4 regions of the Mesorhizobium sp. M0618 genome follow, and region 4 is predicted to be linked to each of the others. Evidence: predicted binding sites of a transcription regulator. Region 4 holds the regulator's gene; each other region holds the start of a gene.
What was found. The regulator LexA, encoded in region 4, represses DNA repair genes until DNA is damaged. The targets are predictions, from matches to a motif close to TGTTCNNNNTGTGTTCNG.
Positions count from the first base shown of each region.

Region 1: a site for LexA is predicted at 1,939-1,956, ahead of NKJ04_RS02060 (YifB family Mg chelatase-like AAA ATPase). Genes of this name have one in related genera too.
Region 2: a site for LexA is predicted at 2,114-2,131, ahead of NKJ04_RS31910 (ImuA family protein). Genes of this name have one in related genera too.
Region 3: a site for LexA is predicted at 1,609-1,626, ahead of uvrA (excinuclease ABC subunit UvrA). Genes of this name have one in related genera too.

Region 1 is NZ_JAMYQH010000001.1:422,601-426,578, forward strand. Features, by position in the region: gene gshB (glutathione synthase) at 38-979, shown strand; gene NKJ04_RS02055 (NAD(P)H-dependent oxidoreductase) at 1,215-1,805, shown strand; gene NKJ04_RS02060 (YifB family Mg chelatase-like AAA ATPase) at 2,049-3,581, shown strand; gene NKJ04_RS02065 (DnaJ domain-containing protein) at 3,859-3,978, shown strand, end outside.
Region 2 is NZ_JAMYQH010000049.1:1,381-5,358, forward strand. Features, by position in the region: gene NKJ04_RS31895 (hypothetical protein) at 1-661, opposite strand, end outside; gene NKJ04_RS31900 (TetR/AcrR family transcriptional regulator) at 831-1,517, shown strand; gene NKJ04_RS31905 (metallopeptidase family protein) at 1,549-1,971, opposite strand; gene NKJ04_RS31910 (ImuA family protein) at 2,154-3,206, shown strand; gene NKJ04_RS31915 (DUF6504 family protein) at 3,148-3,978, shown strand, end outside.
Region 3 is NZ_JAMYQH010000036.1:52,562-56,539, reverse strand. Features, by position in the region: gene uvrA (excinuclease ABC subunit UvrA) at 1-1,459, opposite strand, end outside; gene NKJ04_RS28910 (hypothetical protein) at 2,174-2,470, opposite strand; gene NKJ04_RS28905 (ATP-dependent Clp protease proteolytic subunit) at 2,559-3,164, opposite strand; partial or broken gene NKJ04_RS28900 (SRPBCC family protein) at 3,189-3,647, opposite strand; gene NKJ04_RS28895 (ArsR/SmtB family transcription factor) at 3,672-3,978, opposite strand, start outside.
Region 4 is NZ_JAMYQH010000014.1:28,854-32,831, reverse strand. Features, by position in the region: gene kynA (tryptophan 2,3-dioxygenase) at 1-782, shown strand, start outside; gene kynU (kynureninase) at 862-2,109, shown strand; gene lexA (transcriptional repressor LexA) at 2,521-3,261, shown strand; gene NKJ04_RS16365 (ComEC/Rec2 family competence protein) at 3,255-3,978, opposite strand, start outside.

The sequences.
Region 1 (3,978 bases), on a different contig from region 4:
CAAGACAGTCGTCCATCCGAGCCGCCGGAGACCCGCAATGAAGCTGAAAATCGCCGTCCAGATGGACCACATCTCCACCGTGTCGATCGCCGGCGACACCTCGTTCGCGCTGTCGCTGGAAGCGCAGCGGCGCGGCCATGAGCTGTTCCACTACACGCCGGATCGGCTGTCGCTGCGCGACGGCAAGGTGTTTGCCCGCATCGAGAAAATGCAGGTGCGCGACGAGAAGGGCAGCCACTATTCGCTGGGCGAGAAGGTGCGCACCGATCTGTCGGAGATGGATGTCGTGCTGCTGCGCCAGGATCCACCCTTCGACATGAACTACATCACCACCACGCACATTCTCGAACGCATCCATCCCGGGACGCTCGTGGTCAACGACCCGGCTTGGGTGCGCAACAGCCCCGAAAAGATCTTCGTCACCGAATTTGCCGACCTGATGCCGGACACGCTGATCACCAAGGATCCACTCGAAGTTGCCGCCTTCCGCAAGGAATTCGGCGACATCATCATCAAGCCGCTGTACGGCAATGGCGGCGCCGGTATCTTCCACATGCTGGAGGCCGACCGGAACCTTGCCTCGCTGCTGGAAATGTTCGGCCAGATGTTCCGCGAACCCTATATCGTGCAGCGCTATCTCAAGGACGTGCGCAAGGGCGACAAGCGCATCATCCTGATCGACGGCGAGCCGGTCGGCGCCATCAACCGGGTGCCGGCCGAGCATGATTCCCGCTCCAACATGCATGTCGGCGGCCGCGCCGAAAAGACCGAACTGACGGCGCGCGAACGCGAGATCTGCGCCCGCATCGGTCCATCACTGAAGGAGCGCGGCTTCATCCTGGTCGGCATCGACGTCATCGGCGACTACATGACCGAGATCAACGTGACCTCGCCGACCGGCGTGCGCGAGGTCAAGCGCTTCGGCGGCGCCGACATCGCCAGCCTGTTCTGGGACGCGGTCGAGGGCAAGCGCGGGTAAGCCGTTTTCATTTTGTCTTAACCATGTTCCGGTTTCTGCAACCGGCCACAACCCAGCCGCGACCGGCGCGGCTGCATATTCTTGTAATGTTCCTCATTTGATCAGGCGATTGTATAAGCCCGCTGCGGATCGACACCGGCGATGGGCTTCCCTCCCCGCCACTGACCTTGCTGTTTCCACTTGGTTGCGCGACGGCTAATATGTGCGTGTAATTCGAAGCCTGAAGGCCCGCGCCATGAAAATCAATGTCGTCTACGCGCATCCACTAGCCGACAGTTACCAGGCGGCGCTCCACAAACGGGTCGTTCAGACCCTCAAAGCCAGGGGTGACGAGGTCGTTGATTTCGATCTCCATCAGATGAAGTTCGATCCTGTGATGCATGCCGAAGAAAGACATGGCCACTTTGACCCTGCCCAGGCACCCAGCGACTTGCAGGTTTACATCGACGCGTTGAGATGGGCGGAGGCATGCGTTTTCTGCTTTCCGACATGGTGGTCAGGCATGCCCGCAATCTTGAAGGGTTATTTTGATCGAGTTTGGCGACCGGGGGTGGCTTACGAGTTGCCGGCAGACGGTGGCGTGATCAAGCCGGCGCTATTGAACATCCGGCGGATGGGCGTTGTTACCACATGCGGGTCGCCGTGGTGGTATACTGAACTGTACATGCAAAACCCGGGAAGGAAGGTGCTGCTGCGCGGTCTCAAGACTATGTGCGGCCGCAACGTGAGGCACCTCTACCTGACGAGATATTCCGTCGAAAACATCTCTGATGACCAGAGGGAAATGTTCGCCCGCAAGGTGGAGCGCCTGTTCGACAAATTCTAGCCATCTATGCTCGGGTATGTCATCTTTGATGCCAGCGAGCCTTTGACGGAGCGGGCGCTCAAGCTTCCGATCAAAGCCTAGCTTATGGACGGCGCTCCTTGCCGGCAGAATTCCTCACCGTGGTGAAGCTATATGTTCTCGTAATGTTCTTGCTTAACTCCGAAATCTGTGGTTGTCTTCTTTGACTTCGCTCACACCCTGATCGCCAGGGCATGGGCGAACTACTGTCCGGGGGTACAAAAAATGGTGGCGCGGGTTCGCACGGTCGCTTTCCAGGGCATCGAGGCCGTGCCGGTCGACGTGCAGGTGATGATCGCGCCCGGCAAGGTCAACATGCACATCGTCGGCCTGGGCGACAAGGCGGTGGCCGAAAGCCGCGAGCGGGTGCAGGCCGCACTGCATGCTTCCGGCCTGTCGATGCCGTCGAAGAAGGTGACTGTCAATCTGGCGCCGGCCGACCTGCCGAAGGAAGGCAGCCACTACGACCTGCCGATCGCACTCGGCCTAATGGCCGCGCTGGGCGCCATTCCGGGCGACATGCTGGCCGGCTATGTCGTGCTTGGAGAATTGTCACTCGACGGCACGATTGCCGCGGTCGCCGGCTCCTTGCCGGCGGCGATCGCCGCCAATGCCGAGGGCAAGGGCCTGATCTGCCCGTTCGCATGCGGGCCGGAAGCGGCCTGGGCTGGAAAGGATATCGACATTCTGGCACCGCGCAGCCTGATTGCCATCGCCAATCATTTTCGTGGCACGCAGGTGCTGTCGCGCCCCGAGGCCGGTATGCACGCCGCGGCGCTGGATCTGCCTGACCTCGCCGACATCAAGGGCCAGGAGACCGCCAAGCGGGCGCTGGAGGTGGCGGCGGCCGGCGGTCATAATCTGCTTATGATCGGACCGCCTGGATCCGGCAAATCGATGCTGGCGCAGCGGCTGCCGTCGATCCTGCCGCCGCTGGCGCCGAAGGAATTGCTCGAAGTCTCGATGATCGCCTCGGTGGCGGGAGAGCTCGGCGAAGGCAAGCTGACCGACCGGCGGCCGTTCCGCGCCCCGCATCATTCGGCCTCGATGGCGGCGATGGTCGGCGGCGGCATCCGCGCACGGCCGGGTGAGGTGTCGCTTGCCCACCACGGCGTGCTGTTCCTCGACGAGTTTCCCGAGTTCACGCCGCAGACGCTCGATGCGCTGCGCCAGCCGCTGGAGACCGGCGACTGCATGATCGCGCGGGCCAACCATCGCGTCACCTATCCGGCGCGTATCCAGCTGGTGGCGGCGATGAACCCGTGCCGTTGCGGCATGGCCGGCGAGCCGGGCTATCGCTGCCTGCGCGGCGAGCGTTGCCGCACCGACTATCAGGCGCGCATTTCGGGTCCGCTGCTCGACCGCATCGATCTCAAGATCGAAGTGCCCGCGGTGTCGGCCAGCGACTTGATCCGGCCCGACCGGGCGGAGAAAAGTGCCGATGTGGCGCTGCGTGTGGCACGCGCCCGCACCATCCAGCGCGAACGCTTCGAGCGGCTCGGCGCCACCCGCGCCACCACCAACGCGCATTGCTCACCGTCGATCATCGAGGAAATCGCCATGCCTGACGCCGCCGGCCTGTCGCTGCTCAAGGACGCCAGCGAAAAGCTCGCCTTTTCGGCGCGGGCCTATCACCGTGTGCTGAAGGTGGCACGGACGCTTGCCGATCTCGACGCCAGCGAAACCGTCGGCCGAATCCATCTGGCCGAAGCGATCTCCTACCGCATGAGCTCGGAGCGGATGGCGCAGGCGGCGTAGGTCACTCGCCGCCCGACAAGCCGACCTCGCCACATTGCCTTCCGCGATCACGCCATAACACCGCCTCTGCGAATCGATCATCTCCACGGTGCGGCGGACCTGATTGTCCGCTTGGCCGGCGTCCTCACCACCCAACGGCCTCACCGAGCGGGCGCCGGCCATTTTCTTCCTCTTCCAGAAGCGTGGATGTCATCGACGCCGGACCAAAGTCTTGGTCTCTGCATTGGACATTCCTTATTTAGACAATGCGAATATGGTTGCGGTCGGGGAGCCCGCTATGTTCATTGACTACTACGAAGTTTTGGAAGTTAGCCCGAACGCCAATTCGGAAACGCTGGAGCGCATATTTCGCTATTTTGCGATGCGCTATCATCCCGACAATCGCGAAACCGGCGAT
Region 2 (3,978 bases), on a different contig from region 4:
TCCACAGCCAGCCGGCCAGCCAGGCGATGGCTGCCGCAAGCGTCACCAGGCCCAGGTCAAGAGCCCACTCCGGCACGAACGCACGGAGCGCGATAGGCACCGCGCCAATGAAATAGAGGGCGAGTGGAATGCGCGGAACGCCTCTTGCAACGACAAGAGAGATTACAAACGCAAGTGTCCCAAGCAGAAAAAGGAACGAACTGACGACCAAAGCCAGTCCGAGAGGGCCGGCGCGCAGCTCGATGATGGTTGTCAGCGGAAGTTTCGAAAATACCAGATTGATCACCACTTCCACGCCGACCAAACTTGCCAGTGCAACGAAGTTGATGACAAACGCGATGGTGCCGAACAGGCCCGCGCGCCGGCCAAACGCAAGAAACAGGCCGACGACAAGACCAAGCGCCAATATCTCGGCGACCGGTGCGAGAAGTTGCGTCAGATCGGTGGTCGCGATGAGCGAGCTGCGTTTGGCCGCGTTGACCAGGAGAATAAGCGCGCTTCCGACGCCGGCCGCGGAGGCAAGCCGATAAAGCGTAGCGCTGGGCACAGCCGCGCTCGACTGGATGGTCGTGGAATTCTCCTTGTGTTGAGCTTCTTCGGCTGGACTCCGAAGCGAAATAGTCGATTGCGGACGGCGGGGTTCGGCGGTTGTGGCGAGCATGGTCGTCTCCTCAACTGGGAAAACGGGAGCCGCGAAGACCGCAGGCCTGTTCCGATCCCATCTGTAATCACTGCTTACATGCTCTTGTCTGCATTGTAAACAGTGATTACATAAATCGCGGATCGTGCTACAAACGCGTGAAGCAGCTCTACGGAACGAAGGAAAAGAGATGGCAAACGCCAAGACGCCTCGCCGCACCGGCTACCACCATGGCAATTTGCGCGACACGTTGATCGATGCTGCAATTCAACTTGTCGAGGAAGGCGGCCCCGACAATGTAAGCGTGCGCGAAGCCGCAAAGCGGGCCGGCGTTTCCCCCGGCGCCCCCTTCCGGCATTTTCAGTCGAAAACAGCGCTACTGACCGCGGTCGCCGAACAGGCCATGAACCGGCTGACAGAGGCCGTTGCCAATGCACTTTCAGCAGTCGACAGCGCGGATCCCATCGTGGCCTTCGAAGCAATCGGACAAGGCTATCTGGAATGGGCGATCGCCAATCCCACGCATTTCCAGATCATCAGTTCCCGAACCCTGATTGATTTCGACGCGTCGGACAGTCTTCGCGGTCAGAATGAGGCCATTCGCCGGAAGATGATCGACCTGCTGACCCAAGCGCAACACCAGGGTCAACTGGCTGCGAACGCGGATTTCGATCATCTGGTTCTTGCCGCTCGTGCCTTTGTCTATGGGTTGGCACGAATGGTGGTTGATGGTCATTTTCCGGAGTGGCATCCGTCCGAGCCGCCATCGCTCGCCGTGCGCAAGGCGCTGCATCTTTTCATCAGCCGAATGACCAACCTATCTGAAGCGGGATCCCAGAAACCCTTGCCGCCGCTGGGTTCTGGACCGACTGGATAGGAATGGACATTTCACGCGACGCAGGAACCAGCTATTCCGCCGCCTCTTCGATCTTCTCCATATCATCGTCCGACAGGCCGAAATGGTGACCGATCTCGTGGATCAGCACGTGGGTGACGATGTCGCCCAGCGTCTCTTCGTTCTCGGACCAGTAGTCGAGGATGGCGCGGCGGTAAAGCGTGATCCGGTTCGGGCCTTCGCCGGTCTGCGGGTTCCAGCGCTCGGCGATGCCGCGTCCCTCGAACAGACCGAGCAGGTCGAACGGCGTTTCCAGCGACAGATCGTCCATGATCTCGTCGGTCGGGAATTCGGCGATCTGGATGACGATCTCGCCGGTCAGCTTGCGAAAATCCTCCGGCAGATGGGCGTACGCCTCCAGCGCCAGGAACTCCATTTCGTCCATCGAGGGCGAGAGTTCGTCGTGCCAGGTGCGGGTCTTGTAGATGCGGGCCATGCTTTGTCCTTTGATCCCGGCATATAGGCTTTCGCACCGTAATCGGCAAATGACACGGGCCGATGCGCCTGCGCCATCCATGCCGAGAGGAATAATTCCCTATGTGTCTGCTTGACTCTTGGGATGCGCTCTGGAATCTATAGAGAACATAACAGGAACAATGTGAGTGGAAGCTGACCGTCATGGCGATGACCGCTGTGGCGCGGGAGACTGTTTTTGCCCTGCGCCGCCAGATCGCGAAAATCGAGGGAACGCTGCCCGAGCGCTTGGCTGCGCCGGCCGCCGCGCCCTTTGATGCCGACGTCAACACCGATCTCACAATCGTCCGGCGTGGCATTGCCGCGGCGTTGCCGGATGCGTTCCTGCCTGTTGGCGTCGAGCGCCTCGACGCCGCCCTGAGCGGCGGCCTGCCGAAGGCCGCCCTGAGCGAAATCCATGGCACGCAAACCCGCGATGCCGGGGCCGTCGCCGGCTTCGCTTTGTCGCTCACAAGCCTGATCCTCAAGCAAACGCCGGGGCTGCCGGTGCTGTGGATCGGCACATCGGAGATCTTTCGCGAGGCCGGCTTTCCCTATGCCAGGGGGCTTCACGCCTCGTTCGGCATCGAGCCGGAGCAATTGCTGTTTTCCGAGGCACCGAGACTTGTCGATGCGCTGTGGGTCGCCGAGGAGGCGGCCCGGATGACGGCGCTCGCCGCGGTCATCCTCGAAATTCGCGGCAATCCGCAGCGGCTTGACCTGACCGCGACACGCCGGCTGCATGCAAGGGCGCAAGCGGCCGGCCGCCCGGTGTTCCTGCTGCGGCAGGCGGCCGAGCCCGAACCGACGGCGGCACCCGTCCGCCTCATCGTCACGTCGGCACCGGCGGTGCCGCGCGACACCATCGCCGGGCCGCTGGCCGGCTCGATCGGCCGCCCGGCCTTCACCCTCACCATCGGCAAGAGCCGCACGGCCCTGCCTGGACAATTCACACTGGAGTGGAATCCCGATGAATGCGCATTCGACGAAAGAGCGGGCGACGAAAGAGCGGGAGACGAAGGAGCAGGTGGGGAAAGAAACCGGCCAAAGAATCCTGTCCCTGTGGTTTCCCTATCTGGCGGCGGAAAGAGTCCTGCGCCAGCGTCTGGGGCGGTCCTGGCGTTCCCGGCCGTCGGATCACCCATCTCACCCGCCGCTCGTGATCAGCCATCGCGACCGCAACGCACAGCGCATCTCGGCCCTCGACGAGCGGGCTGAGGCGCTGCACCTGAAGCGCGACATGGGCATCGCCGATGCGCGCGCCATGCATCCGTCGATCGACATCGTCGAGGCCGATCCGGAAGCCGACCGCCGCCTGCTCGAAGGCCTTGCCGACTGGTGCGACCGCTACACCCCGCTGGTGGCGCTGGATGGCGCGGACGGCCTGTTTCTCGACGTCACCGGCTGCACCCATCTGTTCGGCGGCGAACGTGCCATGCTGGACGACATCCTGTCGCGCTTCTTCCATCAGGGTTTCGATGTCCGTGCCGGGCTTGCCGCGACGCCGGGCGCGGCCTGGGCGGCGGCACGGTTTTGCGGCGACCGCATCGTTGTGTCAGGCGAGGAGGAAGCGCTGCTGGCACCCCTGCCGCTGGCCGCGCTGCGCATTGAGCCGGCGACCCGCACCAGCCTGGAAAGCGTCGGCCTGCGCACGGCGGGCGCCGTCATGGCGGCACCGCGCGCGCCGCTCGCCCGCCGCTTCGGCGCCTTGCTGCTCCTGCGCCTCGACCAGGCGCTTGGCCGTCTCGACGAAGCGGTGTCGCCGCGCCTTCCCGTCGCGCCGCTTTCGGTCGAACGCCATCTCGCCGAACCCGTCACCCTGACCGAGGACATCGAACGGCTGGTGGGCATGCTGGCGGCGACCTTGAAAATCGATCTCGAGCGCCGCGGCGAGGGTGCCAGGACACTGGCGCTGCTGCTCTTTCGGGTCGACGGCGCCGTCAGCCGCATCGCGCTCGGCACCTCGCGGCCGATGCGCGAACCCATGCTG
Region 3 (3,978 bases), on a different contig from region 4:
CGCGGATTTCCTTCAAGACGCGCACCGCGATTTCGTTCTGCTTGTCGTTGAGGTGCGCCGGCAGGTCGGTGAACCATTTGTCGGCGTTGCGGATCGACTGCTCGGTGACTTCGCCGATGTGCTTGCCGGCGATCTTCACCGCCAGCGACTCGGGCTTCAGCCGATAGCCCTTGCAGACCGGGCAGGGCGTGGCCGACATGAAGCGCTCGATCTCCTCACGCATCCAGGCGGATTCGGTCTCTTTCCAGCGCCGCTCCAGATTGGGAATGACGCCTTCAAAGGTCTTGGTGGTCTTGTAGGAGCGCAGGCCGTCATCATACTGGAAGGTGATCTCGCGCTCGCCGGTGCCGCGCAGGATGGCTTCCTTGGCCTCTTCGGACAAATCCTTGAACTTGTCGCCGAGCTTGAAGCCATAGGCCTTGCCAAGTGCTTCCAGCGTCTGCGCGTAATAGGGCGAGGTCGACTTCGCCCACGGGCTGACGGCGCCGTCGCGCAGCGAGATGTTCTCGTCCGGCACGATCAGATTGCCATCGATGGCGCGCTGGCTGCCGAGACCGTCGCAGGTCGGGCAGGCGCCGAACGGGTTGTTGAACGAGAACAGCCGCGGTTCGATTTCCGGAATGGTGAAGCCGGAGACCGGGCAAGCGAACTTTTCCGAGAACAGGATGCGCTCATGTGTCTCGTTCTTCGACTTGTTGACCGAATCTTCGCCGGTCTGGCTGGAATCGAGCGGCTTGTCGGCGAATTCGGCGACCGCCAGCCCATCGGCCAGCTTCAGCGCCGTTTCGATGGAATCGGCAAGCCGTGTTGCCAGATCGCCGCGCACGACAATGCGGTCGACGACGACATCGAGGTCATGCTTGTACTTCTTGTCCAGCGCCGGCACGTCGGCGATCTCATAGAAGACGCCGTCGACCTTGACGCGTTGAAAGCCCTTCTTCTGCAGTTCCAGCAATTCCTTGCGGTACTCGCCTTTGCGGCCACGCACCATTGGCGCCAGGATGAACAGGCGCGTGCCTTCCTCGATCGCCAGCACGCGGTCGACCATCTGCGAAACCGTCTGGCTCTCGATCGGCAGGCCGGTGGCCGGCGAATAGGGGATGCCGACGCGCGCAAAAAGCAGCCGCATATAGTCGTAGATCTCGGTGACGGTGCCGACGGTCGAACGCGGGTTCTTCGAGGTGGTCTTCTGCTCGATGGAGATGGCGGGCGACAGGCCGTCGATCTGGTCGACGTCAGGCTTCTGCATCATCTCAAGGAATTGCCGCGCGTAGGCCGACAGGCTTTCGACGTAGCGGCGCTGGCCTTCGGCATAGATCGTGTCGAAGGCAAGCGATGACTTGCCGGACCCCGACAGGCCGGTCATGACAATCAGGCTGTCACGCGGCAAGTCGAGATCGACATTCTTCAGATTGTGTTCGCGCGCCCCGCGAATGGAAAGATATTTATGGTCGGCCATAGCCGGTCGCCGCCTCAGAATCTGGAATTTCCTGGAATGGCGGGTTTTCCCGGCCATCCCCTATGTAGGTAGTTTTGCCGCCACGTCGAGAGACGCCACAATTCCCGACCAAAGCGTTTAACCGTCTTTCGCGTGAACGGGCAAGCGGAAAGAACAAAGGCCGAACACGCTCCTGACAAAGCTGTGCAAAAGCTGACCTGCACGTAACCTTCCGGCGATCACATTTTTCGGTAACCGGCTATTGATGGTTGACGCCACCAGCTGACGGGAGCAGTCTCCAGCAGTCAACGAAGACGGCCGTCTTTCGATGGCCTCGCCGCCCAAAGGCGGCCTGCGAGACGCCGCAGGCATTTGCGATTTGTGCTTCGTGACGACAACGTCGCAATGGACAAAGGAGCGGAGCTATGACGCCACCGGATCGTCCCATAGGGTTCCAGTTGTTACTGGAGCGGCGGCAGGCATAAGTGCCAGGGTTTAGCGTTTTCGCCACCCGACAAACCGTGACCTGCCATATCCCCGTAAAAATCAGAGACTGTTAGTCGGATCGTCGGTTGAACGCCGCGTTGCATCCGAAATCAAATGCCGGCAGTACACTCCCGGTAGAGATTGGATTTGAGATCCAAAAAGGCCCCGTCCGTTTGCGCAAAGCACGGCGGGGCCGTTTTCATGTGCGGATTGTCTGTTTGGCGCAACGCAGCACGCGCCGACAGACTGTCAGTGGCGCGGCGGCCCGATCGAGCCGGCGCCGACATCGACGGTGATGCTGCCGGAAATCCTGACATCCGTATCGCCGATCTTGAACTGGCCGTTGCCGTTGCCGGGAAACGCGTCGTCGGGCTCCGGAGCCGGCTTGGCGATGCGGTAGTCGCCGGTTACGCCGGGCAGGGCGCCTTTTTGCGTTGACGGCGAACTGTCTTCGGCAAGTGCCGCGCCGCTGATGAGGCCCGCAATGGCGAGCGCTACAACGGCGATGACGCGGTGCAATGATCTGGACTGATGAGTGTCGGTCATCCCAAGACTATAGTGGCGCGCCGCCGATGGAACCAGACCGGCATCGTCAAATCTTCGACAGCCGGACGGAGTCCGATCCGGCCCTGGCTCACGCCGCCTTTTTTCGCGTGTCGAAAACATGGTCGACGATGCCCCATGCCTGGGCCTCGCGGGCGGTCATGAAGTGGTCGCGGTCCAGCGTGCGCTCGACCTCTTCATAGCTGCGGCCGCAATGCTGCGCGTAGAGTTCGGCCATGTGCCGTTTCGTCCGGCCGATGCGCTCGGCATGGCGCTGGATGTCGGAGGCCTGGCCCTGGAAGCCGCCCAGCGGCTGGTGCAGCAGGATGGTGGCGTTCGGCAGCGAGATCCGGCGCCCCGGTGCGCCTGCCATCAGCAGGAACGAGCCCATCGATGCGGCAAACCCCATGCATACGGTCGACACCGGGCAGCTGATGTATTGCATTGTGTCGTAGATGGCGAAGCCGCTGGTGACCACGCCGCCCGGCGAGTTGATGTAGAGCGAGATCTCCTTGTCGGGATTGTCCGATTCCAGCGACAAAAGCTGCGCGCAGACCAGCGCCGAAATGTCGTCGTTGATCTCGCCGTTGATGAAGATGATGCGCTCGCGCAGCAGCCGCGAAAAGATGTCGAAGGCGCGTTCGCCGCGGCTCGATTGCTCGATGACCATCGGCACCAGACTGGCAACACCGCTCATTATCTCTCTCCGTCCGTTTTGTTTTCAGGCCGCGCGAAGCAGGAGGCGAGGCGTGTTTGCGGCGATTGGCTTAGATGACCTGTTTGCACCGAGCGAAAGCCGGCAGCCGGCGCCCGCCATGGCGATGGCAGGCATGGCCTTGCGGGCAAATCCGTCATGGACGATGCGCAGATGCGTGCCGCCGGAAACGGTTCGGGCAAGTGTGAAGGTGACGGTACTTTCGAGCGGATCCTGCCTGGCTGCGTCGGCCGGCTGCTCCCGCCAGGAATAGCGCAGCAGCTTCTCGGGTTCGGCGTCGAGGATTTCGCATTCGATCGGCGCATCCGGACCGGCGAAGGCGAAACGGCTGCCAGTCTCCGGCCTGATGTCGTTCGGCATCATCCAGGCGGCCAGCAACTCCGGCACGGTCAGGGCCCGCCACACCTTTTCCGGCGGCGCCGCAAGGTCGTACTCGAACTCGAGCGCATCCGCGGCGTCGCTTTGGCCCTCGTATTGATCCCGCCTTCTTCATTGATCCATGTCCTTCAAAACCGCCTTCAGCCTTTCGATGCGTTCCGGCCAGAAGGTCCGGTAGCGTTCGACCCAGGAGAGCAAGGGGGCGAGCCCCTGCGGATCGGCGCGGTAATAGGCGTTGCGGCCGGCTCGCCGCTCGACCACCAGCCCGGCGCCACGCAGCACCGCCAGATGCTGCGACACCGCGGGCTGCGACACCGTCATCCCGGTGCGCAATTCCGACACGCTCATCTCGCCGGCGGCCAGCCGCTCAAAGACGGCGCGGCGCGTCGGGTCGGCCAGTGCGCGAAAAATCTCTGCT
Region 4 (3,978 bases):
GCATGTCCTACAGCGACTACCTGCACCTGGAGAAAGTGCTGGAGGCCCAGACGCCGCTGTCATCGGCGCATGACGAGATGCTGTTCATCATCCAGCATCAGACCTCCGAGCTCTGGATGAAGCTTGCTCTGCACGAGATTGGCGCCGCGATCCGTTCCATCCGCGCCGACCGGCTCGAGCCGAGCTTCAAGATGCTGTCGCGCGTTGCGCGCATCTTCGAGCAGCTGAACAATGCCTGGGACGTGCTGCGGACGATGACGCCCAGCGAATACACCGAGTTCCGCGACGCGCTCGGCCAGTCCTCGGGTTTCCAGTCCTGGCAGTATCGCGCCATCGAGTTCATGGCCGGCAACCGAAACCTGGCAATGCTCGGGCCGCACAAGCATCGGCCCGACCTGAGCGGCAAGCTGGAAGCGATCCTGGCCGAGCCGTCGCTCTATGACGAGGCACTGCTGCTTTTGGCGCGCAACGGATTCGACATCGGTGCCGATGCCAGGCGCACGGACTGGCGTGAGACGCGAACCGAGAATGAAGAGGTGCTGGTCGCCTGGCAGACCATCTACCGCGATCCGCAGCGCTACTGGATGTTCTACGAACTGGCCGAGAAGCTGGTCGACTTCGAGGACTACTTCCGCCGCTGGCGCTTCAACCACGTCACCACGGTGGAGCGCATCATCGGCCTGAAACGCGGCACCGGCGGCACGTCGGGTGCTTCGTATCTGAAGAAAATGCTCGAGGTCGTGCTGTTCTCGGAGCTGTGGACGGTCCGCACCCGGCTCTGACGTCGAAATGAAAACAGGCACACCGAGGGGACGCGCTGTGGCGGAAAACCCTTCGCGAACAACCGGGGACTGACCGACCATGAGTGGAATTCCTGATCTCGCCGCAGTCGAAGCGATGGATGCCACGGATCCGCTGCGGGCCATGCGCGACCGTTTCATTCTGCCGGAGGGGATGATCTATCTCGACGGCAATTCACTGGGGGCAGCGTCTCATGCCGTTTTCAGCGAGCTGCAGCAGGCGGCGACCCAAGAATGGGCCCAGGATCTCATCCGAGCTTGGAACACGGCCGGATGGTTCGAGATGCCAATCGAACTCGGCGACCAGCTCGGACGCCTGATAGGAGCCGCGGCCGGCCAGACCGTTGTCTGCGACACGACATCGACCAACATCTACAAGGTGCTGCACGCGGCGATGGAGATGCGGCCCGGCCGGTCGGCCATCGTCGCCGAAGGTGACAGTTTTCCCACCGACCTGTACATCGCCGAAGGCGTGGCCTCGACCCGGGATGGCGTCCTGCTGCGCCTCGCGGGTGTCGACGCGCCGACCATCGAAGAGCTGATCGACGAAAACGTCGCGGTGGTGCTGGTCAATCACGTCAATTACAAATCGGGTGAACTGCGCGACATGGCGGCGCTGACGCGCAAAGCTCATGCGGCCGGAGCGCTGATCGTCTGGGATCTTTGCCACACCGCCGGCGCCCTGCCCGTCGAGCTCGATCACGCAAATGCCGATTTCGCCATCGGCTGCACCTACAAGTACCTCAACGGCGGTCCGGGCGCACCGGCCTTCATCTATGCCGCGCAGCGCCACCACGGCGATATCAGCCAGCCGCTCAGCGGCTGGTGGGGCCATGCGCGGCCCTTTGCCTTCGAACGGGGTTATGTTGCCGGCACCGGCATCCGCCGCTTTTTGTGCGGCACTCAGCCGACCCTGTCGATGCGGGCGCTCAAAGGCGCGCTTGCCATCTGGAATGACGTCGACATGGCGGCATTGCGAAAGAAGAGTGTCGCGTTGACAGAACTGTTCATCCAGCTCGTCGAAGCCAGGTGCGGCGCCTACGGTCTCACGCTGGAGACCACCCGCGACGCGACCAGGCGCGGCAGCCAGGTGTCGTTCCTTCACGATCACGGCTATCAAATCATGCGGGCGCTGATCGAGCGCGGCGTCATCGGTGATTTTCGTGCGCCATCGACCATCCGTTTCGGCTTCACGCCGCTCTATGTCGGCTACAAGGATGTGTGGCTGGCGGTTGAGGTGCTGGAGGATATTCTGCGCACGGGCGCATGGAAGGACCGCCGTTTCGCGGTCAAGGAAGCCGTTACCTGACGCAACGATCCCCGCGATCCACCGCCGCCGCCCTCACTGCCTGGCAGATGACGGAGGGCTGAATTTCCAGCCACAAATGCCAACAGACGTTGGCGTTTTGGCTCCGTTTCGTTCACGGCAAACGAACGTCCCGAAGATTGATATCGTCCTTTGTGGAGGTCGATAGACTGATAATGCCAAGCCTTGGGTCGAGGATGAGCCACAGGTCATTAACCATAATAATTTCAATGTGAACAGGCGCATCGCCGTGCCTAGCGCCTGTTGATCGCGATCCGCTGGCAAGCGCCAAATAATTTCAGCAGCCTTAACAAATTCATTAAACTTTAAACGGTTGCAGAACACAACTGGAACAGATAGGGTTTGTTCTGGGTTTGTTTTTCGATTCTGGTTTCAGGTAACCTGGGGGCCGCCATGCTGACGCGCAAGCAACATGAACTGCTGATGTTCATCCATGAACGCCTGAAGGAGAGCGGCATTCCGCCATCCTTCGACGAGATGAAGGAGGCGCTCGACCTTGCTTCCAAATCCGGGATTCATCGGCTGATCACCGCACTTGAGGAGCGCGGCTTTATTCGCCGGTTGCCCAACCGGGCACGCGCGCTGGAAGTGCTGCGATTGCCGGACTCGATCGCGCCCGGTCTCAACGCGGCAAAGAAGTTTTCGCCAAGCGTCATCCAGGGCAGTCTCGGTCAGGGTGGTGCCCTTGGCCGGCAGATCAAGCCGGCGCCTTCGCGGATGCCCTCGCCTGGCAATGACGACGATGCGGTCTCCGCCGTGTCGATCCCGGTGATGGGCCGCATCGCCGCCGGCGTGCCGATCGATGCCATCCAGCATCAGACGCATTCGATCTCGGTGCCGCCGGATATGATCATGGGCGGCGCCCACTATGCGCTGGAGGTCAAGGGTGACTCGATGATCGAGGCCGGCATCTTCGATGGCGACACCGTCATCATCCGCAACGCCGACACCGCCCAGCCAGGCGAGATCATCGTGGCGCTGGTCGACGAAGAGGAAGCGACGCTGAAGCGGTTCCGCCGCAAGGGCGCCTCGATTGCCCTCGAAGCCGCCAATCCAGCCTACGAGACACGGATTTTCGGCCCGGACAGGGTCAAGGTGCAAGGCAAGCTCGTCGGCCTGATCCGCCGCTACTGAGCCGGCTGCGGGTTGGCCGCTGGCTTCTCCGGTTTCTTGAAGGGTGCCAGCCCCCTTGCCTCACGAGAGTATTTGCGTTGCGTGTGCCAGGGCCGATATGGGCTGTCCACCGCGAAGCTGATCGTCGCCGGCGTGGTCGCCGATTGGCGATCGAAGAAGACCGCGGCACTGCCTTTGCGAGCCAGTTGCCGCTTGGTGATGACGAGAACCAGCGGATTGTGACAGGCGTCATACGCGGTGGCGTCATTGATGACGATCAGCTCGGCGAAGCCGCAGGCTTTCCAGGTGTCCTTGCGGTCCTCGACATAGGCAATGATCGCACCGGACATGTGCCTGGCCACGCAAACGCCTGAGGAGCAATAGAACGGCGATCCCAGCGGCAGATCAACGGCATCCGCGACATCGAATTGCCCATAGCTGTTGTCGAACACCTCTGGCACGACGATGGTTTCTGATGTCAGGGCGCGTTTCCAGTTGTCGACGGTGAATTCGTTCGGCCGTTCCCGGCTGACGGCAAGCTCGCCGCCACCGATCGGCAACGCCACCAGCCGGGCGTCTTCCGAGATCAGCACATCCGGCGTGCGCGTATCCGAGACGGTCAGCAAGCCTGCCAGCGCGAATGGCAGGGCAGCGAGCCGCAGCCAAGTTGTCGCCATCGTCGCGATGACCAAAGCAATTGCCACCAACAGGACCGACTGTTGCGAAATCAGCCCGACC